4 regions of the Marinomonas maritima genome follow, and region 1 is predicted to be linked to each of the others. Evidence: predicted binding sites of a transcription regulator. Region 1 holds the regulator's gene; each other region holds the start of a gene.
What was found. Region 1 encodes sigma-54, which starts transcription at its own class of promoters, with help from an activator protein. Its sites were predicted from a motif close to TGGCACNNNNNTTGCTNT; they were not measured.

Region 1 (7,862 bases):
CTGCACCGCTAAATAAACAAGAGCCGCAACACCCAATACAATAAAACATCCGACCAATAACTCTGCGCGCTTACTTCTCATTCTAAAAATCTCCAAACATAGCGGCGGTCAATACAAAATCTAACGCCAAAATAGCCAATGAACCCAAAACCACGGTACGAGTCGTTGCTTTACCAATCCCTTCAGAAGTGGGAACACACTCATAACCTTGATAAACCGCAATCCAAGTAACCACGACGGAAAAACATATCGCTTTAATCACACCATTCATAATATCGGTATCAAAATGCACAGACTGCTGCATCGATGACCAAAAAGCACCATCATAAACTCCCAGCCAGCCAACCGAAACCAACTGCCCACCAAGGATGCCAGAAGCAGAAAAAATCAAACTCAACAGCGGCAAGCAAATAACGCCCGCTATAAATCGTGGTGCAATCACACGCCTTAGCGGATCTACACCCATCATTTCATAGCTGGATAACTGCTCCGTTGCTTTCATCAAACCTATTTCAGCGGTCAAAGAAGACCCCGCTCGGCCAGCAAACAAAAGCGCCGTCACAACTGGCGAGAGTTCACGAAGCAATGATAATGCTAACAGCTGACCAACCGCTTCTTCCGAACCGAATTTAGCCAAAATACTGTAGCCTTGTAGTGACAGCACCATCCCAATAAACGTACCCGAGACGATGATAATCACCAAAGACAAAACACCAACAGAGTAAAGCTGTTTAACCAGTAGATTAATAGATTCACCAAAACGCACCGGCACTCTAAAAATACTTTGAATTAAAAAAATGCCAGCTCGCCCAACCGCTTCAAGCCAATCAAAAAGCCATGCGCCCATGGATATTATTGCTTTCATTGCGCTGCTCCGTCTTTATTAAGCATACTGTTGGCATCTTCCGGATAATGAAAAGGTACAGGCCCATCAGGCTCGCCATTTAAAAACTGTTTAACCTGAGGGTCTTCAGACGCTCGAATCTCCGCAGCGGTTCCTTCAGCAATTACGCGACCACCAGCAAGAATACAAACATGATCCGCTATCGACAAGGACTCTTCCACATCGTGCGAAACCACGACAGAGGTAATATTAGCGGAGTCGTTCAATTCACGAATCAATGATACCAGCACCCCTTTAGAGATAGGATCTTGACCAGTGAAAGGTTCGTCATACATCACTAATTCTGGGTCAAGCGCAATAGCACGAGCTAACGCGACGCGACGCGCCATGCCACCTGATAATTCAGAAGGCATTAAGCCCGCCGCACCACGCAAACCGACACTATGAAGCTTTTGCGCAACGACTTCTCTAATAGCGTAAGCATCTAGCTTTGTGTGCTCCTCTAAAGGGAATGCAATGTTTTCATAAACAGACATGTCACTAAAAAGTGCGCCACTCTGAAAAAGCATCCCCATTTTTTTACGCGCTTTATACAAATCGGAGCGCGATAATCGATGAACATCTTGACCATCTACTAAAATACTCCCTGAATCGGGAGCAAGCTGCGCCGCGATCAACCGCAACAAGGTCGTTTTCCCTGTTCCACTAGGGCCCATTACCGCCGTCACTTTACCGCGAGGAATCGTCAAGGAGACATTTTCGTAAATGACCCTCCCTCCGCGCGTAAAATGAACATCTTGGACTTTTATATACGCATCTAGCACTGACACACCTTTCCATCCATATCAAATATTGCTAGATACTAGCATTGCCCCCCAACAAATAAAATCACTACGCCATAGAATCCAATTTGTTTGTAATATCAAGTCTTGAATTTCATTGCCAAACCTCATTAAATGGGGCTTCTTAAAATTTGTGAGTATCTTAGACGTTATGTTGCTGTTTTCCGCCGCCCTAATCGCAGGGTTAATCTTACTGGTTATCAGTTCTGATAAATTCATCGAACACTCGGCCCTAGTCGCAGAGAAAATGAATGTAAATCCAATGATCATTGGGATTACATTAGTGGCCTTTGGCACATCCGCACCAGAAATGGTGGTTTCTGCCATTGCTGCTCTTGATAACGCGCCAGAAATAGCCGTTGGTAACGTACTTGGCTCAAACATCGCCAACATTGCTCTCGTCTTTGGTATTACCTTATTATTTTCAGCGATTCCAATAGCTCCCGGGCTTTCATCTAAAGAAGTGCCTCTTGTTCTTGTTATTACACTACTCACCGGCTTTCTACTTTTTGATCAAAACCTTGGCGTATGGGATGGCATCATATTAATCGCTGCCTTTATCATTATTTTGACCATTCTGCTTCGCGGCAGTAAAGACTTACAAAGTGAATTAAAAGAAGGCCTACCAGAGGATGACGGCGCGTCCGTTGGTAAATCTCTCATCATTGCTTTAATCGGGTTGGCGATATTAATTGGCAGTTCTAAGCTGCTCGTTTGGGGAGCCGTAGGTATTGCAACCGCTCTTGGCGTTAGTGAATTAGTCATTGGCTTAACTATTGTTGCTATCGGCACCAGCCTGCCAGAGTTGGCAGCGTCCGTCAGCAGTGTTCGAAAAGGTCATCATGATATTGCAATAGGTAACATTTTAGGTTCAAACATATTCAACCTTGCCACAGTACTGCCTTTGCCTGCCCTTATCGCTCCGGGAATGATCGATGAAAGCATTATCAGTAGGGATTACCCTTGGGTTCTTGGCTTAACGGTTACCCTTGCTATTGCTATTTATTTGTTCCAGAAGACAAAAAACAACAAAATCCCTAGATGGTTAGGATTGCCGCTTATCGCTTCTTATGGCATTTACTTGCTAGTAATTAGCACAAGCGGCTCGTTGTAATGCAGATGCTTAAAAAAATTGTCCGTTTTAATAGTTTGCTTTTTATTGGGTCTGCACTAGTGCTGGTAGCCTCTTTATTCTGGTATGGAGCGACTCCGAAGCAAAACCTTGTTGAGGCGAATTCACTAAGCAGCTCTCCAGACTATTTTATCACCCAAGTTAAAGTGAAAGAATTCGATATCAATGGCGTGCTGATTGAGACACTTAATGCACAACAAACACTTCACTACATAACAAAATCTAAAACATTACTAGAGTTTCCCAGCGTCGAACGCCACTCAATATCAGGCAGCTGGAGTGCAAAAGCAGATAAGGGGGTTATTGATGACGGAAGTAATGATATTCTATTAACAAACAACGCTAGAGCAACTAAAAAATATCTTCAGTCAGAAGACATAAAGCTTACTGCAGACAGCGTACATTACTTAGATAAAGATCAATCTTTAACGAGCCAAGGAAACGCGACACTTATCTCCGTACAAGGGGAAACTTCTGCTAACACGATCACAACTTATATAAATTCAGAAGAAGTCTTTATGACGGGATCTGTACGAGGAAAATATGAAACAATTCATTAACTTCAGTATATTGTTCATCTCAACCAGTATTTGCCAATATGCGTATGCACTCCCTGATGACACAAAGCAGCCATTAGAAATTCAAGCCGACGAAGCTTCATTTGACCAAAACTCTGGTGAAGCCATCTACAAAGGCAATGTTTTCGTCAAACAAGGCTCTATTGAAATCCAAGCGCAGTACCTTAAAGTTTCAACAGACGCGAAAACTCGAAAATTTAGCAACTTAGAAGCGACAGGACAACCAGCCAAGTTTAGTCAACAAATTGACTGGAGCGGCAACATTGTCATTAGCAAAGGCAATGAAATTCATTATTCAACCATTGAGTCCAAGCTAGAAATCACTGGTAACGGCTACTTAAGCCGAATGAAAAACTCTATAACTGCCGATTACATTCTTTATATGATTAACGATGGAACATTCAGTGCAGAGAAAAAAGATTCAGGACGAGTATCCATGACATTACAACCACAAGTACCTGAGGAAAAAAAATAAATGGCCCTACTTGAAGCGAAACATTTAGCAAAAAGTTACAAAAAACGCCAAGTAGTGAAGGATGTTTCTATTGCTGTCGAATCAGGTCAAGCCGTTGGCCTACTTGGTCCAAACGGGGCTGGCAAAACCACCTGTTTTTATATGATAGTTGGCATGGTAGCAAATGACGCTGGCGGCATATTTATCGATGGCGTAGACATCACTCAGGACGCCATGCACACTCGCGCCCAAAAAGGTATTGGCTACCTTCCTCAGGAAGCCTCTATTTTTCGAAAAATGTCCGTCGAAGACAACATCACGGCTATTTTAGAAACTCGTAAAGAGCTAACAAAAAGCCAACGAAAAGACAGACTCGAAGACTTATTAGAAGAGTTTCACATTACCCACATTCGTGAAAACTTAGGAATGGCGCTATCAGGTGGAGAAAGGCGACGTGTTGAAATAGCAAGGGCTCTGGCCATGAACCCTAAGTTTATCCTACTGGATGAACCTTTCGCAGGCGTCGACCCTATTTCTGTCGGCGACATCAAACTCATCATTAAGCACCTTCAAGAAAGTGGAATCGGCGTCCTAATTACCGATCACAATGTTAGAGAGACTCTAGACATTTGTGATAAGGCTTACATTGTTGGCAATGGTTATATTATTGCTTCTGGCGATGCCAGTACCGTCATCAACAATGAACAAGTAAAAAAGGTCTATCTAGGCGACGACTTCCGTCTGTAACCCCTTATCATTGCTGTAGAAAGGGAGTAGTATGCATAACTCGTTCCAATTCATTCAAATAAAAAGAGTTGCTCTATGAAGCAGTCTTTGCAACTAAAACTCGGCCAACAGCTGACCATGACACCACAGCTACAACAAGCCATTCGCTTGTTGCAGCTTTCCACGTTGGACCTGAAGCAAGAAATTCATGAATTTCTTGAATCTAACCCTCTTCTTGAGCTTGATGACGACGAACAGGTTCAAAACGATCAACCTGCAAGTATTGAGTCAAAAAGCGCCCCTGAGGCGACCGTTGATAGCAATAATGAAGAAGCGCGTGTTGAATCAGAGTGGACAGAAAGCATTCCTGAAGAACTGTCTATTGACAGCAACTGGGATGACACATACCAAAACTCTGCGGCCGTGAGCGATCATAATAGCTATGAAGGTGAAAGCGACTTCGAAAGCCGCAACGCCCCAGCAGAAAGTATACAAGACCATCTAATCTGGCAATTAAATCTAACCCATATTTCTGACCGAGACATTGAAATTGCTTACGCTATTATCGAATGCGTTCAAACCGATGGCTATCTAAGTATTTCAACTCAAGACATTTGGGAGTCCCTTTGTGTTGAATTAGAAGATTTAGACATGGAAGAAGTCATCGCAGTACAGCATAGACTGCAACGTTTTGACCCAGTTGGCGTCTGCTCCATTGATTTGCGGGACTGCTTGCTTGTTCAACTAGAGGCATTTCAAAATCACCCTCTTTATAAAAGCACATACAATCTCATTGACCATTATCTACCATTACTAGGCAATCGAGATTTTGCACAATTAAGCCGAAAAACAAAACTAAAAGACGAAGCCCTAAAAGAAGTTGTTAATTTAATACAACAACTTAACCCGCGTCCGGGCTCAGTGATCGATGCTGATGATACAGATTATGTCATTCCTGATGTATCCGTAAAAAAACACAATGGCATATGGCAAGTTGAGCTAAATAATGATGCCCTCCCGCCTATCAAAATAAACGAAACCTATTCCGCCATGGCGAGTACGGCTGCCACGACTGCAGCAGATGTAAGCTACATTAAAACGTCTCTTCAGGAAGCCAAATGGTTTATGAAAAGCTTACAAAGTCGCAACGAAACACTCTTAAAAGTGGCCAGCTGCATTGTAAGTCGACAAATTGATTTCTTTGAATTAGGTGAAGAAGCCATGAAACCGATGGTTCTTCATGATGTTGCCGAAGAAGTTGGCATGCATGAATCAACCATTTCTAGAGTAACAACACAAAAATACATGCACACACCAAAAGGTATTTTTGAACTGAAGTACTTTTTCTCCAGTCATGTAAATACAGCGTCAGGTGGAGAATGTTCTTCTACTGCAATACGAGCTATGATTAAGAAACTTGTGGCTGATGAGCCAGCAAAAAAACCACTGAGTGATAACAAGTTAGCCACTGTTTTGGCTGACCAAGGCATACAGGTTGCTAGACGAACTGTTGCCAAATATCGAGAGGCGATGAATATCCCTCCTTCCAATGAACGAAAACGACTGATCTGAACGGAAACCATTTCATCATGTCCTTGAAATCATTATTAAAAGCTGAGCTCGTTTTGGCGAAGCAAGATATTGTTAGTAAAAAACGAGTTTTAGAAAGTATCGCCGACATTGCATCCAATCGGCTGCATTGCAATAACGAGGCCGTTTATGACGCCCTATTAGGACGAGAAAAGCTTGGAAGTACAGGCATAGGCAATGGCATAGCGATACCTCATTGCCGCCTAGAGTCTGCAAACCATACCGCCATTGTCGTGATGTCATTACAAGCTCCGATAGATTTTGACTCGATTGATAAGAGAGCCGTTGATCTTATATTCGCCTTAATCGTTCCGCCTAATGAATGCGATCAACATCTTGCAACATTGGCCCAAATCGCAGAATTAGCTCAATCGCCTGAAGCGCTCGACAAGCTACGAACCGCTCAAACCAACGAAGATCTATTTAATATTTTTGACTCATTAATATAGGAAGTAAAGCATGCAGGAAGAGTCCATCACCATCATAAATAAACTTGGCTTGCATGCTCGCGCTGCTGGCAAATTAGTGGAAACAACGTCACGCTTTTCTTGTGATATCACCATAGAAAAAGACAGTCGTAATGTAGACGGCAAAAGTATTATGGCAATGATGATGCTTGCCGCTGGAAAAGGAACGAACATTCGAATCAAAACCAATGGAGAAGATGAAAAAGAGGCAATCAAAGCCGTTGTTGAATTAATTAACAATCGTTTTGGTGAAGACGAGTAACCCGACAATGTCAATGTCAGAGAAAACCACTCTCAATCACCTTAAAACGGTCACCGAATCCCTTGAATCCGGCGCCACAATGCAAACCCGTTATTTACTTAATGGGGCATTGCCAGCGCAAGACGTTGCCAGACTATTAGAGTCCTCACCCCCCAAAGAGCGTAAATTGCTCTGGGAGCTAATCGAAGCAAAGAATGAAGGCGAGGTTCTACAATACCTCAGCGAAGATATTGGCGTTCAATTCATGAAGAATATGGATACAGAGCGACTTATCGCCGTATCCGAACATTTCGAAAGTGATGACTTAGCCGATTTATTACAACACTTACCAGAAAAAGTCGTAACAGAAGTTCTAGCTTCCATGAGCTCGCAAGACAGAATGCGAGTGGAAGCATTATTAAGCTATTCGGAAGATTCCGCCGGTGGTTTGATGAATACGGACACAATCACCATCCGTCCGAACATCACTGTCGACATTGTTTTTCGTTATTTACGCAGACATTCAAAACTACCAGACATGACAGACAGCTTACTGGTTGTCAGCCGCTCAGACCGACTGTTAGGAACACTTCCTCTTACCAAGCTTTTAGTTTCAGACATCAACGACACCGTTCGTGACATCATGGAAACTGAATTTACCGTTATTCACGCCGAAACACCTGCCAGCGAAGTCGCTCAGCTCTTTGAAAAAATGGACCTTGTGTCTGCACCTGTCATTGATGGCACGACTAAGAAACTGCTTGGTCGTATCACCATCGATGACGTGGTAGATGTTATCCGAGATGAAGCAGAACACTCCATGCTGAGCATGGCAGGCCTTGATGATGATGAAGACACCTTCTCCCCCATTATGCAGACGACAAAAAGACGCGCCGTTTGGCTTGGGATCAACCTCATCACCGCGTTTATTGCCTCATACGTCATAGGCCTCTTTCAGAACACATTAGACCAAGTCGTGGCATTAGCC
Region 2 (7,862 bases), on a different contig from region 1:
CAATACCTTTGTTTACCGGACGCTGGAAGATTTGGATGCGATTAGGAATTGTGCGAAAACAGTGACGCGCGGTACGGTGGTTGGTGGTGGTCTATTGGGTTTGGAAGCGGCAAATGCGCTCAAAAATCTTGGTCTTGAAACCAGTGTGGTGGAGTTCGCACCACGCTTGATGCCAGTACAGTTAGATGAAAAGGGCGGAAGTGTCCTCAAAGGCATGATCGAAGGTTTAGATGTAAAGGTCTATACCGACACGGCGACACAAGACATTGTCGATGGTGAAACGGCTTTCCATCGTATGAATTTTGCAGACGGCACTCACCTTGAAACGGATTTGATTTTGTTTTCTGCGGGTATTCGCCCTCAAGACGCATTGGCAAAACAATCGGGTTTAGAGGCGGGCGAGCGTGGTGGTATCACCATTAATAATCATTGTCAGACAAGCGATGAAGACATTTATTCTATCGGCGAGTGTGCGCTTTGGAATGGTCGAATTTATGGTCTAGTGGCGCCAGGTTACACCATGGCAAAAGCCGCAGTAGGGCATTTGTTAGGCACGGAAAGTGTGTCTTTCACTGGCGCAGATATGAGTACCAAGCTCAAACTACTTGGTTGTGATGTGGGTTCTGTCGGTGATGCTCATGCCCAAACACAAGGTTCTAAGGTGTTTGTGTATCAAGATGAAATTAGCCAAAGCTATCGTAAAATGGTGGTGTCAGAAGATGGTAAAAAGTTATTAGGCGCAGTATTGGTTGGTGATAACAGCTATTACGATACTTTGTTGCAATATTATCTGAATGCCATTGATTTACCAGAACAGGCTCAATCATTAATTCTGCCTGCGATGGATGGTGCGCCTGCCGCATTGGGTGTGGATGCTCTACCAGCGACAGCGTCAATTTGTAGTTGTCATAATGTCTCCAAGCAAGACATTAGTGACGCTGTGTGCAACGGAGCTTTGTCTGTTGGCGATGTGAAAGGTGTTACCAAAGCCGCAACTGGTTGTGGTGGTTGTACGGCGTTATTGAAAAAAGTCGTCGATAACGAATTGCTGGCGTTGGGAGTGGAAGTCAGTACAGACATTTGCGAGCACTTTACTTATACACGCCAAGATTTATACAACATGGTTAAAATTGAAGAGATTAAAAGCTTTGCTAGTCTGCTAGAAAAGCACGGTAAAGGCCATGGTTGTGAAATTTGCAAACCCGTTGTGGGTTCTATTCTTGCTAGTGTTTGGAATGATTATGTTCTGAAAAAAGAACATATCAGCTTGCAGGACACCAATGATCGTTTCTTAGCGAACATGCAAAAAGACGGAACCTATTCGATTGTTCCTCGTATTCCTGGAGGAGAAATTACTCCAGATAGACTGATTGTGTTGGGTGAAGTGGCGAAAGAATACGCGCTTTATACTAAGGTGACAGGTGGTCAGCGTATTGATTTGTTTGGTGCAACATTAGCTCAGCTGCCAGAAATCTGGGAGAAGTTAATCTCTGCTGGTTTTGAAACAGGTCAGGCTTACGGTAAGTCATTACGTACGGTGAAATCCTGTGTTGGTAGCACTTGGTGTCGTTATGGTGTTAACGACAGCATGAAAATGGCGATTGATCTTGAGAATCGTTACAAAGGATTGCGCTCGCCACATAAAATCAAATTTGCAGTATCGGGTTGTACGCGTGAATGTGCAGAAGCGCAGAGTAAAGACATTGGAGTGATTGCAACAGAAGGTGGTTGGAATTTATATGTCTGTGGTAACGGCGGTATGAAGCCTCGCCATGGTGATTTGTTTGCGACCGATTTGGATGATGAAACCTTAGTAAAATACATTGACCGTGTGCTGATGTTTTATACAAAAACAGCCGACCGTCTACAAAGAACCTCGGTCTGGATGGATGGTTTAGAAGGTGGTTTAGCGTATTTAAAAGAAGTCGTGATTAATGACAAACTCGGTTTGTGTGATGAGCTAGAAGAACGCATGCAGCATGTCGTGAATACCTTTCAATGTGAATGGAAAACCACCTTAGAAGACCCAGAAGCACTCAAAACTTTTCGTCAGTTTGTTAACTATGAAGGTGTCGATACGAACGTTGTGTTTGTTGAAGAGCGCAATCAAATGCGCCCAGCAACAGATTTAGAAAAACAGCAACTCATTGCTAAGGCGGGGTAATAAAATGACGATGCAGTGGAAATTAGTATGCAAGCAAAGTGATCTTGTTGTAGACGCTGGTGTAGCTGCGATGGTGAATGGTGAGCAAATAGCGCTATTTTATGTGCCGGAGTCAGAAAACAAAGTCTTTGCAATTGGAAACTGGGATCCGATAGGGAAAGCCAACGTGCTGTCGAGAGGTCTCGTTGCTCATCTTCAAGATGAATGGGTTGTAGCAAGCCCGTTGTACAAGCAACACTTTGTATTGTCATCGGGGAGATGCCTTGAAGAAGACATCAATGTGCCTCACTGGTCTGCTAAATTAGAGGGCGACGGTATTTACGTTGCTTGCAACTGATTTTAAAGATTGGCCAAAAATGCACTGATTTGCGTTTATTGCTCCATGTTAGTGCGGTCTTATTGGGTTCTTTAATGGTGTGGTTTCTCTGAGCCTATCTAGGCCAGTAATGGCGACGAATAACGGAGTTACATAAACGCTAAAAGTTGGCTTGCTTATTGCTTTTATTATAAGCAACTGATGCACCGTAAACCGACGATGGTTTACACATAAAGCAGTCAGATATTACAAAAGGCAACGAGGCCCAATCGCTTTTCAAGGAAAGTGATTGGGCCTTTTTTGTTTTTATGAAAACGGTTTTGAGGAAGGGAAGGTCTATGACAGCAACAATTGCAAAAACGACTTGTCCATATTGTGGCGTAGGGTGTGGTGTTAATTTTACGATTCCGGACTCTTTGACAGAATCGGTTCCGTCAGTGTCTGGTGATCTTGATCATCCTGCTAACTTTGGTCGTCTTTGTGTAAAAGGCAGCAGTCTTGCCCAAACGCTTAAATCCGATGATAGGTTATTGGCTCCAATGGTGAACGGTGAAATTGTTTCTTGGGAATCGGCTGTTGATACAGTGAGTGCGAAAATTGAGCAAGTGATAAAGGAACATGGTCCTGATTCATTTGCTTTCTATCTCTCAGGGCAAATTCTCACCGAAGATTATTATGTGGCGAATAAGCTAGCGAAAGGTTTTCTTGGTACGGCGAATGTAGATACCAATTCTCGTTTGTGCATGGCATCTGCTGTAGTGGGGTATAAGCGAGCATTTGGCTCGGACACCGTGCCTTGCAATTACGAAGATTTGGAGTTGTGTGATCTATTGATCATGGTGGGATCGAACGCGGCGTGGACGCATCCTATATTATACCAAAGAATTGTTGAAGCGAAAAAGCAACGCCCTAATATGAAAGTCGTGGTGATTGATCCTAGAGAAACGGCCACATGCGATATTGCCGATTTACATTTGTCTATTAAACTGGGCAGTGATGCGGCCATTTTTTCTTTTCTTCTGCAGCACTCCGCGCAAATGGACATTCTTGATAATGACTTTATTGCCCAGCATACCAATGGTTTTAATGACGCCTTAATGCAGGCAATGGAGTCGACCCCCAATCTTGTTTCGACTGCGAAATTTAGCGGTGTGAGCGAGCAAGCATTAATGACATTAGCTCATTGGTGGGAAAAGGCAGAGAGAACAGTTACGTTTTACTCTCAAGGCGTGAATCAATCTTCGTCTGGTGTTGATAAATGCAATGCCATTATTAACTGCCATTTGGCCACAGGTCGAATAGGCAAAGAAGGCACCGGCCCTTTTTCGATAACGGGCCAACCAAATGCCATGGGCGGACGAGAAGTCGGGGGGTTGGCGAATCAATTGGCTGCGCATATGGATTTCGCGACGCCAGGCGCTCAAAAACTGGTTCAGCGTTTTTGGCAGGCGCCTAATATGGCTACTGAAAATGGCTTAAAAGCAGTGGATTTATTTCAGGCCATGGAAGAGGGGAAAGTCAAAGTTGTGTGGATTATGTCGACCAACCCTATGGTCAGTTTACCTGATACAGCCCAAGTTAGACGAGCATTAGAAAAGTGCGAGTTGGTGATTGTGAGTGATTGCAAGGCAAACACGGATACAACCGCAATGGCGGATGTGTTATTTCCAGCGACCGGTTGGAGTGAAAAAGACGGAACGGTCACAAATTCAGAACGGAGAATCTCTCGTCAGCGTGGATTGTTGCCCGCTCCTGGTGAAGCAAAGCATGACTGGTGGGCGATCTGTGAGGTTGCCAAACGTTTGGGTTTTCAGTCTGCTTTTTCTTATCATAATGTGCATGAGATTTTCTCGGAGCATGCGGCGTTATCTGCTTTTGAGAATAACGGTAAGCGAGATTTCGATATTGGGCATTTTTGCAAAATAACCAAAGAAGAGTACGACAATTTAACGCCAGTACAATGGCCGGTTCTAAAAGGACGACCCGAAGGGACTAAGCGAATGTTTGAAGACGGCCGCTTTTTCACGCCGGATAAGCGAGCAAAATTTGTCCCTATTGTTCCTGTTTTACCGGTTCATGTGGCCACACCAGAATGGCCATTTACCCTAAATACGGGACGAGTCCGAGACCAATGGCATACGATGACAAGAACAGGAGATGCGGCGTCTTTAACGAAACATACGGATCAGCCTTATGTGGAAATTCATCCTAAAGATGCAAGGCAACTCGGTATAGAAGATAAAACATTGGTTCGTCTCACGTCACCTTATGGTGAGGCTTTGCTGAAAGCGAAAATCAGCCGTGCAGTGTCCCCTGGCAATGCGTTTGCACCGATCCATTGGACGCAGCAATTTTCGAATGCGGCGGTGGTTTCGAATCTAATTCCCCAGATAGTGGACCCTTTATCTGGGCAGCCTGAATCCAAGCACGCTCAAGTGAAACTGGAAGCGGTGAAGAATGTTTCTTATGGTGTGGTCGTTTCTGCTACGCCACTAGACACATTGGATTTCATTTACTGGTGTTATGTGCCATCCGAGCATGGTTATCACTACGAAGTGGTGTGGTCGGTTGGAGAAAACGTGGCTTCTATCCAATCTTCGTTTAAAATATCGGATCAAGTAGCAGGGGAATGGTTGGAATACACCAACCCTAAGACTCAGCAAATAAGATTGGCGTATATTAATAACCAAAAACTAAGCGTAGCGGTGTATTTGCACGCTAAGCCTGATTCTATTTCTTGTGATTGGTTGGAGTCTAAGCTAGCGAAAAACGTGGTGTTGTCCGAATTGGATCGCATGGCGATTTTAGTGGGTACGCCTGCCAATGTTGAGGATAAAGGCTCAATAGTGTGCTCTTGCTTCCAGATTGGAAGCAAGCAAATAGAAAAAGCCGTTGCGGGTGGCGCTTGCTCCGTTGAAACGTTAGGGGCGACATTAAAATGCGGTACCAATTGCGGTTCTTGTCTTCCTGAATTAAAGCACTTTATTCCTACTATAATCGAGTTGTCGGCATGACTATCAAAATAAGTAATGACTTCACGCAATACGTCAAAATCCTAGGGAGAGGGAAAAAGGGCGCGCGCAGTTTAACCGTAGAAGAAGCGGAACATGCGATGTCGCTTATACTTCAAGGGAAGGTTGAGCCAGAACAATCTGGTGCTTTTTGGATGTTAATTCGTATTCGAGAAGAGACGATAGAAGAAACTGTCGGTTTTACTAAAGCGACGCGTCAATTTCTTGATGAAAAAGAGTCGCTGGATCTGAAGGTAGATCTCGATTGGCCTGCTTATGCCGGTAAGCGAAATGAATTACCATGGTTTTTGTTGGCCGCGCTTGCTTTGGCGAACAATGGTTTAAATATTGTTATGCACGGTCATTCCTTCACGGGAGAAGATAGAATTTACGTGGATGAAGCGATTAAAGACTTGGGCTTGCCTATCAGTCATTCGCGCTTAGACATAAAGCAGAGCCTTCACCAAACAGGCTTTGCTTATACGCCGTTGGAAAGTATAGACCCTGTATTAAGTCAGATGATGGATTTGAAATACACGCTTGGTCTTCGGTCGCCAGTGAATACCGTGGTGCGAATGATGAATCCATTTAAGGCGGATCACAGTGTTCATGGCGTATTCCATCGTGGTTATGATGATCTGCATGTGGCCGCTTGTGAGCAATTGAATGATCCGTCCGTTCTTGTTTTTCGAGGTGGGAATGGTGAAGCGGAAGTGAACCCTGAGCGAGATGTGACTTTGCTGAAATGGCAAGGCGGGATTGCTAGCCAAATTAGTTGGCCAAAAGCGGAAAAAGAGCATAAGCGCCTTAAGCACAATTTAGACCTTTCGCGCCTGACAGATCATTGGAGTGGTGAGCAAATTGATCAGTTTGGCGAGCAAGCGGTAAGGCAAACCCTCGCGTCTGTTGCGGGGCTTATTTACGGCGTTGCTTCCCATGAAGAGTGTTTAATATTGGCGGATGAAATTTGGTTTAAACGCAATAAAGGCTGGTTATCTCAAATCGGATAAAAGGAATATTATGGATTTTTTGTCTTTATCTGGTGCGGTACTGGCTGGTGGAAAGGGCGAGCGTATGGCCAGTCAGGATAAAGGTTTGTTGTTGTTTCGTGGAGAAGCGATGGCTTTGTCTGTTGGTTTAGCTTTGCGGCAAGTAACCAGTTGTGTCTTTATCAATGCCAATAGAAATTCTGAACGTTATGCCGACCTTGGTTTTGAGGTAATAGCAGATGACCCTTTTTATCAAGGAAAAGGGCCATTATCAGGGTTAGCCACATGTTTAGCTTTTGCTAAAACGTCGCATTTATTGGTTTCTCCTTGTGATACACCTTGTATTAGTAGTGATGCTTTTTCCCAATTGATAAGTGCCAGCAAGATGTTTCCAAATCGCATTCATTACTTAAGCGATGCTTTTGGTGGCCACCCTTTGCATGCCATTCTTCCCGTGGAGTCCGCTTTGATAATGTTGAAAGACTTTCTTGATAAGAGTGAGCGCTATAGTGTCATGGCTTTTTATAAGGCTTTCGGGTGCAAGCCTGTTTTGTGGGATAAGTCGGAAGAATTACTAAATGTGAATACACCAGACACTCTGGGTTAACGACATTGATTTACGCACTACTGGTAATGGTAGTGCTTACAGTAATTTAACGGAATCTATGTCTAGATGGTATGATTCACCATCTTCTTTGTGTTCAAGTTTGACTAGTAAGTAATCCAATTTTGGCACAAACCAAAAAGATGTTTTTTTACCTTTATCTAGGTTGTCTGTCCGAATGATTTTAATGGCAGACAGTCGACCTAATTTAGTTTTAATCGTTTCCATTTGGTCACGTTCAAAGCGCCAGTTTTTGATATAACCACCATCGGCAATTTGATAATCAAATTCGTTTTTACCCAGTTTTAAGTCTTGTCTAACTTGCAATTGAATAGACAGTTTATCCAGCGTATTTGGGTTGATAGCAAGATTCCACGGTTTATCTTTTACGTCATTTCTAACGAGATTTTTTTCCCAATCAAAAGTGAGAGTGGCGGTTCTCTTTTTACCAAGAACGGTGCTTTTGTATTCGTATTTTTGTGGGATGATTTGGTGATCTTTAACCTGAAATGTTGAAGACTCATCCAATGAAGCGATCATGCTGTCAGCAGAAAAAACAAATCGCCAGAGGCTATCTGATTGCTTTGATAGGGTTTGTTTACCCTCAACTTTTAGGCTAATCCCTTTTTTCCAGATGGTGCTGTATACCGCTGAATAGGGTTTTAGAAATGTGGTTTGTGGGGCAGTGGCGCTTACTTTTGTTGAAGAAAGAGAAAGCATGGGAATGCTCATAAAAATAGCAACTAAACACATTGGAATTTTACGAGCTCTCATACTT
Region 3 (7,862 bases), on a different contig from region 1:
ACGAAGTGTGTACTTATAAATACGCTGTTAAAAATAAATGCGTCTTTACGTCACTTCTGACCTCGTGCGAAGGCCTCTTATTGTTTCCTATAATGGTAGTTGCAAAAAGCGAACCAACATTGGGCGATTCGAAATAGCTTATATATTAAGGCTTTTGTATCAATGAAAAATCTAAATGCACAATTATAGTGCATGCTGGTGTGGCCGTGATGCTTATTTTGTGCAAAAAAAGCCCCGATCTGCGTCGAGGCTTTTTAGGTATTTTAACGACCTAATAGTTTATAGGCTGTAGTACAGCTCAAACTCAAGAGGGTGAGTTGTTGTGGCAACGCGTTGTGCTTCAGCTGTTTTTAGCTTGATGTAAGCATTGATCATGTCATCAGAGAACACGCCGCCTTGAGTCAAGAATCCGCGATCTTCGTCTAGACATTTAAGCGCTTCTTCTAGGCTGCCAGCAACCTGAGGAATAGCCAATGCTTCTTCAGCCGGTAAATCATACAAATCTTTGTCTGCTGCATCGCCTGGGTGAATCTTGTTTTTGATACCATCTATACCTGCCATCAACATTGCAGAGAATGCTAGGTATGGGTTAGCGGTTGGATCAGGGAAACGAGCTTCAATACGTTTGCCTTTAGGGCTTGCAACGTATGGGATACGGATAGAAGCAGAGCGGTTACGAGCTGAGTAAGCAAGCATTACAGGCGCTTCGAAATGTGGAACAAGACGCTTGTAAGAGTTAGTTGAAGCGTTAGTGAACGCATTCAATGCTTTAGCGTGCTTGATAATACCGCCAATGTAGTAAAGCGCCATTTCAGATAGGCCAGCGTATTGATCGCCAGCGAATTGGTTTTCACCATTTCTCCAAAATGACTGGTGAACGTGCATGCCAGAACCGTTGTCGCCAACGATTGGTTTCGGCATAAATGTCGCCGTTTTGCCATAAGCATGAGCTACGTTATGTACGCAGTACTTAAGGATTTGAACTTCATCTGCCTTTTTAACGAGTGTGTTAAATTTAACACCGATTTCGTTTTGGCCAGCAGTCGCTACTTCATGGTGATGAACTTCGATAACCAAGCCCATTGTTTCCATTGCGCCACACATTGCAGCGCGTAGGTCATGATGAGAATCAACAGGTGGTACTGGGAAATAGCCGCCTTTTACGAAAGGACGGTGGCCCATGTTGCCGCCTTGAATCTTCTTATTAGAAGACCAAGCCGCTTCTTCAGAGTTAATTTCTACTGAACAACCAGACATGTCTGTTTTCCAGCGAACATCATCAAAGATGAAGAATTCAGGCTCAGGACCGAAGAATGCAGTATCGCCAAGGCCGGTAGACTTTAGAAACTCTTCAGCGCGAATGGCAACAGAGCGTGGATCACGATCGTAGCCTTGCATAGTAGAAGGTTCAATGATGTTACAGCGAACAATAACAGTCGGCTCTTCAGTGAAAGGATCGATAATAACGGTGTCGTCCTGAGGCATCATGATCATGTCTGATTCGTTGATACCTTTCCAGCCAGTAATGGAAGAACCATCAAACATCTGACCGTTTTCAAAAAACTCTTCGTCTACCGTAATAGCTGGAATTGATACGTGTTGTTCTTTACCTTTAAAATCGGTAAAGCGAAGGTCAACCCACTTCGCGTCATGCTCAGCAATCAAGGCAAGGGTCTTGTTTGACATAGTTGTTCTCCAGTCGTAGTGAAAGCGAAATTACTTTTCGTTTTTTAAGAGTGCTTTAATATAAAGCGTCATTTATCGAGTTATTTATCAAGTATAAAGTAAGCATAACTTGTGCCAGAATTTCGTGCGGCCTTATAATGTTTTATATAACAATAAGATAGAGGCTTTTCATTTTAAATTGCAGTTGCTAATAGTCTGAATATGCTTTTAAAAAATCATGTCTGCACTATTTTGGGTCGTTATTAGGTGTATTTGATCTATATTGGTGCGAATTTAGCGTTTTCGTATCGATACGCTTTTCTTTATACTACGCGCCCTTTCTTATATTTGGTATAAATTACACCCGCCATGAAATTTATTGTTAAGTTCTTTGCAGAAATCACCATTAAAAGCAATCCAGTCAGAAAGTCTTTTATTAAACAGCTTCGACATAATATAAGGTTGGTGCTAAAAAAATATGATGCCGATGTTACTGTGTCTGGAAATTGGGATTTTATAGAGGTCTTTTCTGATAAAGATGAGCTACGAGAGGGCTTTACTGAGGCCTTGTCTAATGTCGCGGGTATTGCGCATTTTCAATTTGTTCGTGAGTTTCCCTTTATCGATCTTGATGGCATCGTTGAGCAAGCGATAGTGTCGTATGGTGAGACAATAAAAGACGCCGTATTTGCAGTGCGAGTCAAACGCGTAGGGCACCATGACTTTACTTCGGTAGATGCAGAGCGGCATATTGGCGGCTGCCTTAAAGCACGATGTGGTGCTTTGGCTGTACGTTTAAAAAATCCTGAGGTACTGGTTCCTATCGATATTCGTGATAATCGGGTGTGGATGATCGAGCAACGTGTAAAAGGCTTGGGTGGTTACCCACTTGGTTCGCAAGATCCCGTTTTATCTTTGATGTCTGGCGGCTATGATTCAACAGTCAGTTCTTTTTTAACCATGAGTCGCGGGCTAAAAACGCATTTTTGCTTTTTCAACTTAGGTGGTGATGCTCACGAGATAGGTGTGAAGCAGGTTTCTCATTTTATTTGGGAGAAATATGGTTCGGCATTAAATGTAAAATTCATCACAGTACCTTTTGAGGCGGTTGTTGGTGAGATTTTGACGAAAGTTGATAACGCTGAAATGGGCGTTATCCTAAAGCGTATGATGTTGCGTGCTGCCTCTCAACTGATGGAGCAGGTTGGTGCAAAAGCCTTAGTAACAGGCGAAAGTGTGGCTCAGGTATCGAGTCAAACCTTGATTAATCTAAAGGTAATTGATCAAGTCACGGAAGAATTAGTACTTAGGCCTTTAATTACCACGAATAAACAAGAAATCATCGACAAGGCAATCGAAATAGGCACCGCGCCGTTCGCCGCCAGTATGCCAGAGTTTTGTGGTGTGATTTCGGTTAAGCCGACCATTCGAGCCAAAATGTATCGTGTTGAACAACAAGAATCTAACTTTGATTTTGACGTCTTAGAGCAAGCGATTGCCAATGCGCAGACGATGTCTATTCAAAATGTAATGGATGATGTTGCTAAACAGTATCAAGGTGAAGTGCCGGTAGTTCGTATGCCTGTGGGCGATGAAGTCATTATTGATATCCGTCATCCAGATGAAGCGATTAACCGACCATTAAAAGTCAGTGGCCGGCCTGTTAAGGTTATTCCTTTCTTTGCATTAGACTCTAACTGGTCAGAACTAGATTCTGGTACAACCCATCTGCTTTATTGTGGGAAAGGGGTCATGAGTCGTATGCATGCTTCTTATCTGTTGGGTAAGGGGTATGAGAATGTTGGTGTTTATTTGCCCTAATTAAGCATTGTTAAGCGGTAGCACTATTGTAGTAATTGGATGTTACCGTTCTGAACTGAATGTGCATTGTTCCCCTATTGAAGTATTTATATGGACTTTTTTCTCCACTTTAATGGGATATTTTTCAATATAAGGGTACAATTGCGCGAATTTTATCCCGCACCAAGATCCGAGACGCTTGAAGAGCATACCCGCCCGTATCAAGCGGCGGTTTGTCTTTTTGCTCACACCAAATACAGAGAACTATAAATGTCTAATGATATTAGTAAGTTACGCAATATTGCCATCATTGCGCACGTTGACCATGGTAAAACTACCTTAGTTGATAAACTATTGAGCCAATCCGGCACGTTGGATCGTAAAGATGAGGGTTCTGAACGAATCATGGATTCTAACGATCAAGAAAAAGAACGTGGTATCACTATATTGGCGAAAAACACGTCAATTATGTGGAAGGATTACCGTATCAATATCGTAGACACACCTGGACACGCTGACTTCGGTGGTGAAGTAGAACGTGTGCTTTCTATGGTTGATTGCGTATGCCTATTGGTTGATGCAGTTGACGGTCCAATGCCGCAAACACGTTTTGTAACCTCTAAAGCATTTGAGCAAGGTTTGCGTCCGATTGTTGTTATCAACAAAGTCGACCGTCCTGGTGCTCGTCCTGATTGGGTTATGGATCAAGTATTTGATCTTTTTGATAACCTTGGTGCAACGGAAGAACAATTAGACTTCCCTGTTATTTATGCTTCTGCAATCAATGGTCAGGCTGGTACTGATCCAGATAATTTGGCAGATGATATGACACCGCTTTATCAAATGATTGTTGATAGCGTGCCTGTGCCAGATGTAGATCCAGAAGGCACCTTCCAAATGCAAATTTCTGCATTGGATTATGACAGCTATGTTGGTGTTATCGGTGTAGGTCGTATCACACGCGGTAGTTTGTCTCCTAACCAGCAAGTTGTAGTTAAATCTGCTGACGGTAAAGAGCGCAAAGGTAAAGTACTAAACGTGAAGGGCTATCATGGTCTGGCACGTGTTGATACTGATAAAGCGTCTGCTGGCGATATCGTTTGTATCAATGGTATTGATGGTCTAAGCATCTCTGATACGTTGTGTGATCCTACTTGTGTTGAAGCGCTTCCACCTTTATCCGTTGATGAGCCAACAGTAAGCATGACTTTCATGGTGAACGATTCTCCGTTCGCTGGTAAAGAAGGTAAATACATAACGACTCGTAATATCTCAGACCGTCTAGATCGAGAGCTTATCCACAACGTTGCATTACGTGTTAAGCAAGGTGAAACACCAGATAAATTCATCGTATCTGGTCGTGGTGAGCTTCACTTGTCTGTATTGATTGAAAGTATGCGTCGTGAAGGTTTCGAAATGGGTGTATCTCGCCCAGAAGTAGTTATCAAAGAAATTGACGGTGTTAAATCCGAACCATTTGAAATGGTAGTAATCGATGTTGAAGATCAACATCAAGGTTCTATCATGGAAGAAATTGGCTTGCGTAAAGGCGAGTTAACAAACATGGAACCAGATGGCAAAGGCCGTACACGTCTTGAATTCATGATGCCATCACGTGGTTTGATCGGTTTCCGTGGATTGTTCCTAACATTGACGTCTGGCTCTGGTATTTTGACCAGTGTTTTCGATCATTACGGTCCAGTGAAAGATGGCGAAGTTCAAAGTCGTAAAAACGGCGTATTGGTTAGCATGCTGACAGGTAAAACGGCCGCTTACTCTTTGTTTAACTTACAGAGCCGTGGACGTATGTTCCTAGGGCACGCGGTTGAAGTTTACGAAGGTCAAATTATCGGTATTCACTCACGTGATAACGATTTGGCAGTTAACCCTGTTAAAGGTAAGCAGCTGACTAACGTACGTGCATCTGGTACAGATGAAGCATTGACGTTGACGCCACCTATTCGCCAAACGCTAGAGCAAGCGCTTGAGTTCATCGAAGACGATGAATTGGTAGAAGTAACGCCAGAAAGTATTCGTGTTCGTAAGAAGTTATTGACTGAAAACGAACGTAAGCGTTTCGGTCGTAAATAAATAGTTTGATAAAGTAATTCGAAAGAATTGCTTTAAAGAAGCAGCAGCAAATGAGTTCATGTAAGTGAATTCAGGAGCGACAGAAGCGCCTTAGGGCGCTTTTGTTTTTTCTGGCATTTGATAAAGTAAGTGCGGAAAGTCTTATGGATAAAAGGAACGAGAATGAAGCTCTTAGTGCAACGGGCATTGAATGCTAGCGTTGTGGTTGATGGTGAAACCATAGGTGCAATCGATCATGGACAGCTTGTTTTGGTTGGTGTTGAAAAAAGTGATAGTGACGTTGATGTACAGCGGCTTGCTGACAAGCTGTTAAAGTACCGCATGTTTGGCGACGAAGAAGGCAAAATGAACCTGAATGTTCAGCAAGTAAATGGTGGTGTTCTATTGGTCTCTCAATTTACCTTGGCAGCAGAAACCAAAAAAGGGCTTCGCCCTGGTTTTTCGACGGCAGCCATTCCTGCAGAAGGTGAGCGTTTATTCAATGATTTTGTGGACAGAGTACGATCACAATATAACAAAGTCGAAACAGGGCGTTTTGGTGCGGATATGAAGGTTTCCTTTACCAATGATGGCCCTGTTACCTTTATGTTGGATTGAAATTATTGCTTTGGTGGTGGAAAAGTCATTTTTCTGTATTGTTTGAATGGTTGGTTTCATTGTCTTCTTCATTGCCATCTACCACGACCTTCACTGTGCGGCCCGCAATAAGCCCAAGTTCAAATAGCATCCACATTGGAATGGCGAGAAGGGTTTGAGAGAAGATGTCTGGTGGTGTTATCAGCATTCCAACGACAAAGCAGCCAAGGAATATATAAGGGCGCTTTTTAGAGAGTGTTGCCACTGTGGTTGCGCCAGCTTTGATGAGCAAATAAGTCGCGACAGGAATTTCAAACGTCACGCCAAAGGCAAAAAACAGCTTTAGAACAAAGTTTAAGTAGTTGTTGATGTCCGTCATGACAGTCACTTCGCCTGGTCCGACCGTGGTGAAGAAGCCAAAAATCAGCGGTAGTACAGCGAAATAAGCGAACAGTACGCCAGCATAAAAAAGAAATATGCTTGAAACCAATAAAGGAATAGCAATACGCTTTTCATTTTTATACAGAGCGGGTGCAATGAAAGACCACGCTTGAAACAGAGTGTAAGGCACAGACAATAAAACAGCGACCGCAAACGTTAACTTGAGCGGGGCTAGAAAAGGTGAGGCGACTTCGGTTGCAATTAATGAACTACCAACCGGTAGTAGCAGTCGCAACGGTTCAGAGACAATTAAATACAAATCATTGGCGAATGAGTATAAACCAATAAAAAGAGCCAGTATGACAAGAACGGTTTTAAGTAAACGATTTCTTAACTCAATAAGATGAGCGACCAGTGGGGCTTGATTGGAAGAATTTGTACTCATAATATGCGATAGGTCCGCGCGTCGTTAGAATAAAGAGTTTAGAGAAAGTCTATTCAAATAATTACTAGCTACGAGATGCTGCTCTGGGTGTTTTCTCAACATCGTCTAATAGTAAAGGCTCAATTGACTCTGATTTATCTGATGCGGACAGGGTTATACCGTCATCTCCGGTCATTTTATTCTCTTTTTCCTGATTTTCTGTGTCAGCAGCGGACGCCTTTAATGGTTCAGGTTCAGATACTTCCGTTTTGTGTTCTTCAGGATAGGGAGTGATGGTGTTTTGTATTGCTTGCCCTTCTTTTAATCGGCGTTGGTTAGTTTCGCCAATTTTTTGCTGCAGTTCTTCGTGATCAAGTTGAGCATTGATTTCTCTTTGCACAGAATTGATACTGCGACGAATTTTACGAACCCACAGCCCTGCTGTTTTAGCGGCATAGGGCAAGCGCTCAGGGCCCAGAATTAACAGGGCAACAACGAAAACAACGAGGAGTTCAGAAAAGCCAATGTCGAACACAGATTAGGCGCTCTTATCGTCTTTTTTGACTTCAGCATCAATGACTTTATGCTGGGCCGTTTTCTCTTCTTCAGTGTCAGCTTCTTTGTCTACAGCTTCTTTGAAACCTTTAACAGCACCGCCTAAGTCGGAGCCAAGGTTCTTAAGTTTTTTAGTACCAAATATGAGTATTAAAATGGCTAAAACAATTAATAATTGCCAAATGCTAATTCCGCCTAACATACATTTCTCCTACAATTTATTTAGAACGACTGGCTTTTTCGTCTAAGCCAGATAAGTTAAATCGACGTGCTAATTCATCAAGTATAGCATCAGGGCCAATATCTAAATGAGATAACATGACAAGAGTGTGAAACCAAAGGTCAGCGGTTTCATAAATCAAATCGGATT
Region 4 (7,862 bases), 810 kb from region 1:
AAGCACTTAAACGTGCGGGTTTAACAATAGATGACATAGACATTGTCGAGTTAAACGAAGCCTTCGCTGCGCAATCTATTCCTGTGTTGAAAGACTTGAAATTGATTGATTTGGTTGATCAGAAAGTGAATTTGAACGGTGGCGCAATTGCCCTTGGACACCCATTAGGTTGTTCTGGTACGCGAATTTCCACGACCTTGCTTAACGTGATGCGTGAAAAAGACGCCACCATTGGTCTTGCTACCATGTGTATTGGTATGGGCCAAGGTATCGCAACCGTGTTTGAACGAGTGTAAAAAGGTTGAACTAAGCGCATGAAGTTATGTGCATCCTTGCTTTAGAACAGCAAATTAAAATCTCTGTCTTTGCCCCGCCTTGTGCGGGGCTTTTTTTGCACTGGTGTTTTTTATGATCTTGTCAGATGATTGGAGTCATTCTACAAGTGATAACAAGATTGGTTAAAGAGGGTTGTTTCGTGAAAATAGCGGTATTAGACGATTATCAAAACAGCGTAAAAGACCTTGAGTGTTTTTCCATTTTAGACGGTCATGAGGTACACATATTTAATGAAACCTTTGCGAATACTGGTGACTTAGTCGCGAATCTAAAGGGTTTTGATGCCCTTGTTTTGATCCGTGAGCGCACCATAATTACTGAGGAATTGCTTGCTAACTTGCCTAATTTAAAACTGATTAGCCAAACAGGTAAAGTCAGTAATCATATTGATGCCAAGCTTTGTCACCAATATGGTGTTGCCGTGTCGGAAGGTATTGGTTCTCCTGTTGCCCCTTCTGAATTGTGCTGGGGGCTGATCATGGCCGCGAGTCGCCATATTCCACAATATGTTTCCAATTTATCACAAGGTCAATGGCAGCAGTCGGGCGCTTTAGGTCTTGGGCGAGTACTGAATGGCGCGGTATTAGGCATTTGGGGATACGGTAAAATTGGTCAGCGTATTGCTCAGTATGCGAAAGTGTTTGGCATGAAAGTTCTTGTTTGGGGAAGTGAATCATCACGGGCACTTGCTCAAGAACACGGTTTTTCAGCGGCGCAATCGAAAGCAGAATTCTTTCAAACCGCCGATATTATTTCTTTGCATTTAAGGCTGCATGAAGCCACTACAGCGTGTGTAACGAAGGGCGATTTAGCACAAATGAAGTCTGATGCGCTGTTCGTGAATATCAGTCGTGCAGAATTGATAGAAAGTGGGGCTTTGTACCATGAAATGTTATCCAGTCCATCCAAACGTGCAGCGGTTGATGTATTTGAAACAGAGCCAGCTAACCTTGATAACGAGCCTTTGTTGTCACTGCCAAATGTGCTTTGTACACCGCATATTGGTTATGTGGAAAAATCCAGTTATGAACTTTATTTTAAGATCGCCTTTGAAAATATTGTCGCGTTTTCGAATGGAAAAGCAGAAAATTTAGTGATTAAGTTATAAAATCAGCATTGAGTTAACGTTATTATTAGAGCACGTTAATTCGTGCTCTTTTTAAGTAAAAGCCTTTTAACTAATCAGTGTGATGCTTAGTCATTACGCTAATGGATATATTTTTAATCACATAGGATGTTTATTATGAAAACTCTTTTATCTGTTCTGCTTTTTACTGTCCCCGTATTATCTTCAACTCAGTTAGTCGCGCAAGAAAGTACGGAAAAAGCGGTGTGTGAGCCCAAAGACATTACTTCTGTGTCCTACATGGAAAATCTACAACCGAATAGTGATGTAGAGGTAGGTGCCATTTATCAAGCCAAAACAGAGCAGTTAATTGCCTTCGCGAAAAAATATAATCTTGAAGACTTTCAAATTATTAATCAAGATGCGTCCGTGAGTGCTAACTGTTGTGGCAATTATGGATCACAAATAAGCATGAACTACACTGTGACGTATAAACCCAGTTACAGCGCGTTCACCGCATTTTATAAAGATGGCGGCACTGGAATGGTATCAACTTATCGTGTTGGCTTAGAAAATTGCCCAACAACGACTCATTAACTTTACATGTTTGCTACTGGAGGCGTCTTCTAAGACGCCTCTGTAATCCAAGGTTGAGTGATAACGTTGGATGGTTGTCGTTGCATGATGATTTCGCCATGACGCACGGATAGCAACACTTCGCCTTGGCGACGAATAACGCTGTAGTCGTCGTTCCCTTCTAGTAAAATGAAATTTGCAGGGTTGCCGATTTCTATACCATAGCCTTTTAGACACATTGTTTTAGCGCTGTTGTCTGTAATCATATCCAGTGCTTTTTCGTAGTCTTGATAGCCCATCATTTGGCAGATATGCAGGGCAAAATCTAGAGTGCGTAATAGTTTTCCATTACCCAACGAATACCAAGGATCAAAGATAGAATCTTGCCCTAAACAGACGTTGATGTTGGCTTCGCGTAATTCTTTGACGCGAGTAACGCCGCGGCGTTTTGGGTAAGTGTCAAATCGGCCTTGTAAGTGAATACTTTCGGTTGGACAGGAAATAAAGTTAATGCCTGAATTTTTTAATAAGCGGAACAGCTTCGAACAATAAGCGTTATCGTAAGAATGCATGGCGGTTGTGTGGCTTGCTGTGACGCGTGATCCCATATCGTGAAACAGCGCTCCACAGGCGAGAAACTCTAAAAACCGAGAATTCGGATCATCAATTTCGTCACAATGTACATCAACCAGTCGGTCATATTTTATCGCCAGCTCCAAGATCAGTTTGACGGACTTCTCACCCAATTCACGTGTGTATTCAAAGTGTGGAATACCACCTACGACATCGGCGCCTATCTTTAGGGCTTCTTCCATCAGTGCTAAACCATTGGGGTAAGACAGCATACCATCTTGTGGAAACGCGACGATTTGTATGTCTATTTTGTCTTTTAATTCGTCTCGTAATGCACATAAAGTACGAACCCCAATTAAGGTTGGATCCGTTGTATCGGCATGGGTTCGAATGGCTTGAACCCCGTTTTGTATCAATAGTTCTATGGTGGATAGGGCGCGCTTGCGAATGTCTGCTTCATTCAGCATCGATTTGCGTTGGCTCCAGCGTTCGATACCTTCGAATAAGGTGCCACTTTGATTCCACTCTGGCTCACCCGCCGTTAACGCAGCATCTAAGTGAATATGAGGCTCAACGAAGGGCGCGCAGACAAGGTTTCCTTCTGCATCAAATTCATCATTAGTGACGACTAACGTATTGTCTTGTTTTTCGATTTTAGTGAAATGGCCGTTTTCAATTTTTAAGGTGAATAACTCAGCTTGTTGACGTAAACGGGCGTTAATAATATGCATAAAAAAAACCTCAATCGTTGGGACTGACAAGTGTGTCGGCTTGTTCTTCAATATCGTGATGATGAAACAGTATTTGTTCAATCAGTAGGGCATTTTGTAAGTTGAGCCGTAAAAAAGAGTCTTGTAAAGAATAGCCTAGACGTTGTTCAATTCTGTTTAGGCGATAACTTAATGTGTTTCTGTGAACACCCATTGCATCTGCAGTTTGTTGTTGGTGTCCAAAATGGTTGAAATAATGGTTTAGAGTGGACTTCATTTCCAGTGTGGAGGCGTCGCGTGCAAAACACAATTCTCCTAAATGTTGTTTGCAAAAGTCCGATAATAAACCGCGATTTGGGATGGCTGCATACAAGCGGGCAATGCCTAACTGTTCATAGAAAAATATACGTTGATGCTGATGTTTGACTGCAAATTGCAATGCTTGACGAGCTTGCTCTGTTGCATCGGCTAGCTTGTCTAAACCTGTTTTTCTCTCGCTTACACCGATACATAACACCAGTAGTGGAAACTGTTTTTGCAGTAAGTTCAGTACTTGTTCTAATTCGTCATAGAGTTCTGTGGTGTCTTCAGTGACGGGCCATATCGCCAAAAGATCTTTTTCGTAAGTCAGAACCGGCCAGTCGATGTCTCTGCGTTTTAGTATGCTACCTAAATGCTGTTCCAGTTCATGGTGCAAGTGTAGCAACTGATGATTTGAGTCGTCTGTACTTTGATCAAGGTGACTGATTCTTACCGCGAAAGTGGCGAAAGGATTCGTATCGCTAATGCCCAGATCCCCAGCACGCAAATGAATCAACTCAGGTGCTTGATCAAAGCCATTAATGAGTTTTGTTAAAAATAGCTTAACCGATTTACCTAGTAAGTTATCTTGTACTATGGCGTTACTGATGACCTCGGTTACCAAGACCATTTTCAAGCTATAGGGCTGTTCTAATACAGGAAGTTGATGTTGATTGGCAAGTTCTAATACGCTGTTGGGAATGTACTGAATAAACTCTGGGCCAGTCAAAATGACCATCCCTGCGACGTTACTGTTTACCGCTTCTTGAACGAGTAGACAGAGGTTTTGTTCGGTACGACAATGATTTATTCCTGTAATAAAAACCAACTCGCCACCGCTGACCCAAGCTTGAATCGAGTCGTTCTCTGCGACATAAGGCCAACGCACTATGCGTTGGCCTCCGGTTAATCCTGCTCGAAAGGTAATGCTTTCTAGCCCTGGTAAGCGGGGGATATCTGCGCAACAAATACTCACTGAGCGTCTAGCGCTTTGGCTGTTTTGCGAAAAACCAGAAAAGATAAAATACCGTATGACACCATAGCCATCAGAACGCCAACGATAGGCGGCATGACGGGAGAAGCATATGCTGCAGCGGAAGCAATAGCGTAAGACCCCAGTCCAATCCAGTTAAAATCTGGTAACTGAGCGTTTTCCAGTAATGGGTATTGCCCTTTATGGCGCAGCCAGAAATCCGCCATGATCACGCCACCGATGGGTGGAATAAAGGTCCCCAGTAACATTAGAAAAGGAATTAAGAAGTTATACATTCCAAAGACAGCCATTATTGTCCCGATGGCGGCTCCAATGACGGTAATGGTTCGACGTTTGTCAGTACGAAGCAGGTTACAACCCGCAACGGCAAAGTTATAAATCGTATTGTCCTGCGTTGTCCAAATATTCAGAAACAACATAAGCACCGCTAACACGACAAAACCTTGCGCCAGCATGACATCAACAATGTCAGCTTGTTGATAGATTAATGTGCCAAGAGCGCCGGTTAATACCATTAATCCATTACCGATGAAGAACGCGGCCATGGTTGCCCATATTGCGATTTTGCCACTTTTAGCAAATCGGCTCCAGTTGGTTGCTTGAGTAGCGCCGCTAACAAACGTCCCAATAACAATGGTAATGGCGGCAGTGAAACTTAAACTTTGAGTCGGTTCAATACCGAATAAAACAGACACACCGCCTACATCGACTAACCCAGTGTAAAGACTGATCAAGATAAAAATAAGCATGGCGGGAACCGCTACCCGCGACAGTATGTCCATGCCGCGAAAGCCAATCATGGCGGTAATACAGAACGCCATGCCGAATAAAATCATTAAGGGCGTTTGCCAAGCGTCTGGAGTACCTGTGACCTTGACCAAAACAATGGCAAGTGTCGCCGTTCCCCACGCATACCAGCCAATTTGAGTGAAACCAAGAATAAAGTCTGACAGTTTGCTACCCACTTCACCGAAGCAAAAACGTCCCATGAGTACGCTGTTTAGACCACTTTTATAAGCGATAAAAGCCAAACAAGAAGCATAAGTGCCGAGTAGCAAGTTGCCAACCAAAATAACTAAGAGCAATTCAAAAAAAGAAAAAGCCGTGCCTAATGTTCCGCCAGCCCACATGGTAGCGGTAAAGAAGGTAAATCCAAGCAGAATAAACGCCATTGGTAATAAACCTCGGCGTTTACTTTTGGGTACTTCAATTAATGGATAATCTGATTGCGTCATAGTCGTCTCCCATGATGAATAAGCCAAAACAGCTTACTAGGTTTATAAGCAACTAATGAACCAATAGTTAGCCAAATATTTTTATCAAGGTTATTTGAGGCGATATGACGAATAATTTCAGTAAATGTTTATGCGCTTTACACAATACTTGACTGGGTTGGCGGAGCTGAATTTATAGGCGATGACGGTTTACTTCTGCCTTGAGTGCATCATTAAGAGGCATTAGAAGTGAATGATATGTTGCCTATGGTCCTCTTAGTTTTTATTTATTGGTTACTTGTTTTTTTTAAGTCTATAACTATAGTCACTCAAGAATAAAGTGTTCTAAGTCACAAGTAGGAGAGAAGATTATGTCGAATGAAGGTAAATGTCCTTTTAACCATGGCGCCGCTGATTCTAGTCAGTCTGCAGGACGTGGTAACACTAACAAAGACTGGTGGCCAAATCAGTTGAATGTAAACGTTCTTCATCAACATTCCGCTAAATCTAATCCAATGGGCGAGGATTTTGATTACGCCGAAGCGTTTAAACGTCTTGATTTAAACGCTATCCAGCAAGATCTTCATACGCTAATGACGGATTCACAAGATTGGTGGCCAGCAGATTATGGTCATTATGGACCGTTTTTTATTCGTATGGCTTGGCATAGCGCCGGTACTTATCGTACCGCCGATGGGCGTGGTGGAGCGACATCAGGAACACAACGTTTTGCACCACTAAATAGCTGGCCAGATAACGTCAATTTGGACAAAGCGCGTCGTCTGCTTTGGCCTATTAAGCAAAAATATGGCCGTAAAATATCTTGGGCCGATTTGATGATTCTTGCTGGTAATTGTGCTCTCGAATCGATGGGATTCAAAACCTTTGGTTTTGCTGGTGGTCGAGTTGATGTGTGGCAACCAGAAGAAGATATTTATTGGGGTACAGAAACGAAATGGTTAGAAGAGAGTGGCGGTAAGAATAGCCGTTACTCTGGGGAACGTGATCTAGAAAATCCACTTGCTGCCGTACAAATGGGCTTGATCTACGTTAACCCTGAAGGCCCAGATGGTAAGCCTGATCCACTCGCTTCCGCTCGTGATATTCGTGATACGTTCGGCAGAATGGCGATGAACGACGAAGAAACAGTTGCTTTGATTGCGGGTGGACACACATTCGGAAAGGCACACGGCGCAGGCGATGCCGGTCAAGTTGGCCATGATCCAGAAGCATCGGGCTTAGCTGAACAAGGTTTTGGTTGGAGTAATACGCAAGGCACGGGCAATGGCACTGATACTATTAGTAGTGGTCTTGAGGGCGCTTGGACGAAAGATCCTATCAAATGGGATAATGGCTTCTTCGAAAACCTATTTGATTATGAATGGGAGTTAGAAAAAAGTCCGGCTGGTGCTTGGCAATGGTCTCCCAAAGGAACCGCTGGGTCTAATAGCGTCCCAGATGCTCACGATGCAACGAAACGACATGCTCCCATGATGTTTACGTCCGATATTGCATTGCGTGAAGACCCTATTTATGCGCCGATATCACGACGTTTTTACGAAAATCCAGATCAGCTTGCTGATGCCTTTGCTCGTGCTTGGTACAAATTGACTCATCGTGACATGGGGCCGGTCTCTCGTTATCTAGGGCCTTTAGTTCCTCAAGAAGAACTTATTTGGCAAGATCCGATTCCCGCAATAACACATGAATTGGTGACGGAACAAGATATTGCGGCTCTTAAAGAGAAGCTTGCGAACTCTGGTTTGTCTGTCTCTCAGTTGGTATCGACGGCTTGGGCATCCGCTTCCACTTACCGTGGTTCAGATATGCGCGGTGGAGCAAATGGCGCACGTCTTCGTCTTGCGCCACAAAAAGATTGGGACGTGAATCAGCCAGAGCTACTAGCGAGTGTTTTGAGTTCACTTGACGCGATTAAGGTTGAGTTCAACCGTGGTTCTACAACGCAAGTGTCTCTTGCCGATTTGATCGTATTAGCAGGTTCTGTAGGTATTGAAAAAGCAGCGAAAGCGGCGGGTACCGTCATCACGGTTCCTTTCACGCCGGGCCGAACCGATGCGACTCAGGAACAAACA

Region 2: the regulator sigma-54 is predicted to act here: its motif matches at 2,649-2,666, upstream of M3I01_RS05685 (nitrate reductase).
Region 3: the regulator sigma-54 is predicted to act here: its motif matches at 1,786-1,803, upstream of glnA (glutamate--ammonia ligase).
Region 4: the regulator sigma-54 is predicted to act here: its motif matches at 5,836-5,853, upstream of codB (cytosine permease).

Annotation. Positions count from the first base shown of each region.
Region 1 is NZ_JAMZEG020000002.1:1,059,643-1,067,504, forward strand. Features, by position in the region: gene mlaD (outer membrane lipid asymmetry maintenance protein MlaD) at 1-81, opposite strand, end outside; gene mlaE (lipid asymmetry maintenance ABC transporter permease subunit MlaE) at 83-865, opposite strand; gene M3I01_RS11050 (ABC transporter ATP-binding protein) at 862-1,668, opposite strand; gene M3I01_RS11055 (calcium/sodium antiporter) at 1,820-2,800, shown strand; gene lptC (LPS export ABC transporter periplasmic protein LptC) at 2,800-3,378, shown strand; gene lptA (lipopolysaccharide transport periplasmic protein LptA) at 3,362-3,871, shown strand; gene lptB (LPS export ABC transporter ATP-binding protein) at 3,872-4,597, shown strand; gene M3I01_RS11075 (RNA polymerase factor sigma-54) at 4,673-6,148, shown strand; gene ptsN (PTS IIA-like nitrogen regulatory protein PtsN) at 6,166-6,615, shown strand; gene M3I01_RS11085 (HPr family phosphocarrier protein) at 6,626-6,895, shown strand; gene mgtE (magnesium transporter) at 6,909-7,862, shown strand, end outside.
Region 2 is NZ_JAMZEG020000001.1:1,195,430-1,203,291, forward strand. Features, by position in the region: gene nirB (nitrite reductase large subunit NirB) at 1-2,164, shown strand, start outside; gene nirD (nitrite reductase small subunit NirD) at 2,169-2,501, shown strand; gene M3I01_RS05685 (nitrate reductase) at 2,819-5,494, shown strand; gene M3I01_RS05690 (glycosyl transferase family protein) at 5,491-6,501, shown strand; gene mobA (molybdenum cofactor guanylyltransferase) at 6,512-7,087, shown strand; gene M3I01_RS05700 (DUF3108 domain-containing protein) at 7,124-7,858, opposite strand.
Region 3 is NZ_JAMZEG020000001.1:411,936-419,797, forward strand. Features, by position in the region: gene glnA (glutamate--ammonia ligase) at 280-1,686, opposite strand; gene thiI (tRNA uracil 4-sulfurtransferase ThiI) at 2,035-3,486, shown strand; gene typA (translational GTPase TypA) at 3,736-5,556, shown strand; gene dtd (D-aminoacyl-tRNA deacylase) at 5,719-6,153, shown strand; gene tatC (twin-arginine translocase subunit TatC) at 6,179-6,958, opposite strand; gene tatB (Sec-independent protein translocase protein TatB) at 7,023-7,472, opposite strand; gene tatA (Sec-independent protein translocase subunit TatA) at 7,476-7,694, opposite strand; gene M3I01_RS02125 (phosphoribosyl-ATP diphosphatase) at 7,711-7,862, opposite strand, start outside.
Region 4 is NZ_JAMZEG020000002.1:253,108-260,969, forward strand. Features, by position in the region: gene fadA (acetyl-CoA C-acyltransferase FadA) at 1-296, shown strand, start outside; gene M3I01_RS07310 (D-2-hydroxyacid dehydrogenase family protein) at 476-1,444, shown strand; gene M3I01_RS07315 (hypothetical protein) at 1,580-1,999, shown strand; gene codA (cytosine deaminase) at 2,029-3,282, opposite strand; gene M3I01_RS07325 (PucR family transcriptional regulator) at 3,293-4,537, opposite strand; gene codB (cytosine permease) at 4,534-5,790, opposite strand; gene katG (catalase/peroxidase HPI) at 6,141-7,862, shown strand, end outside.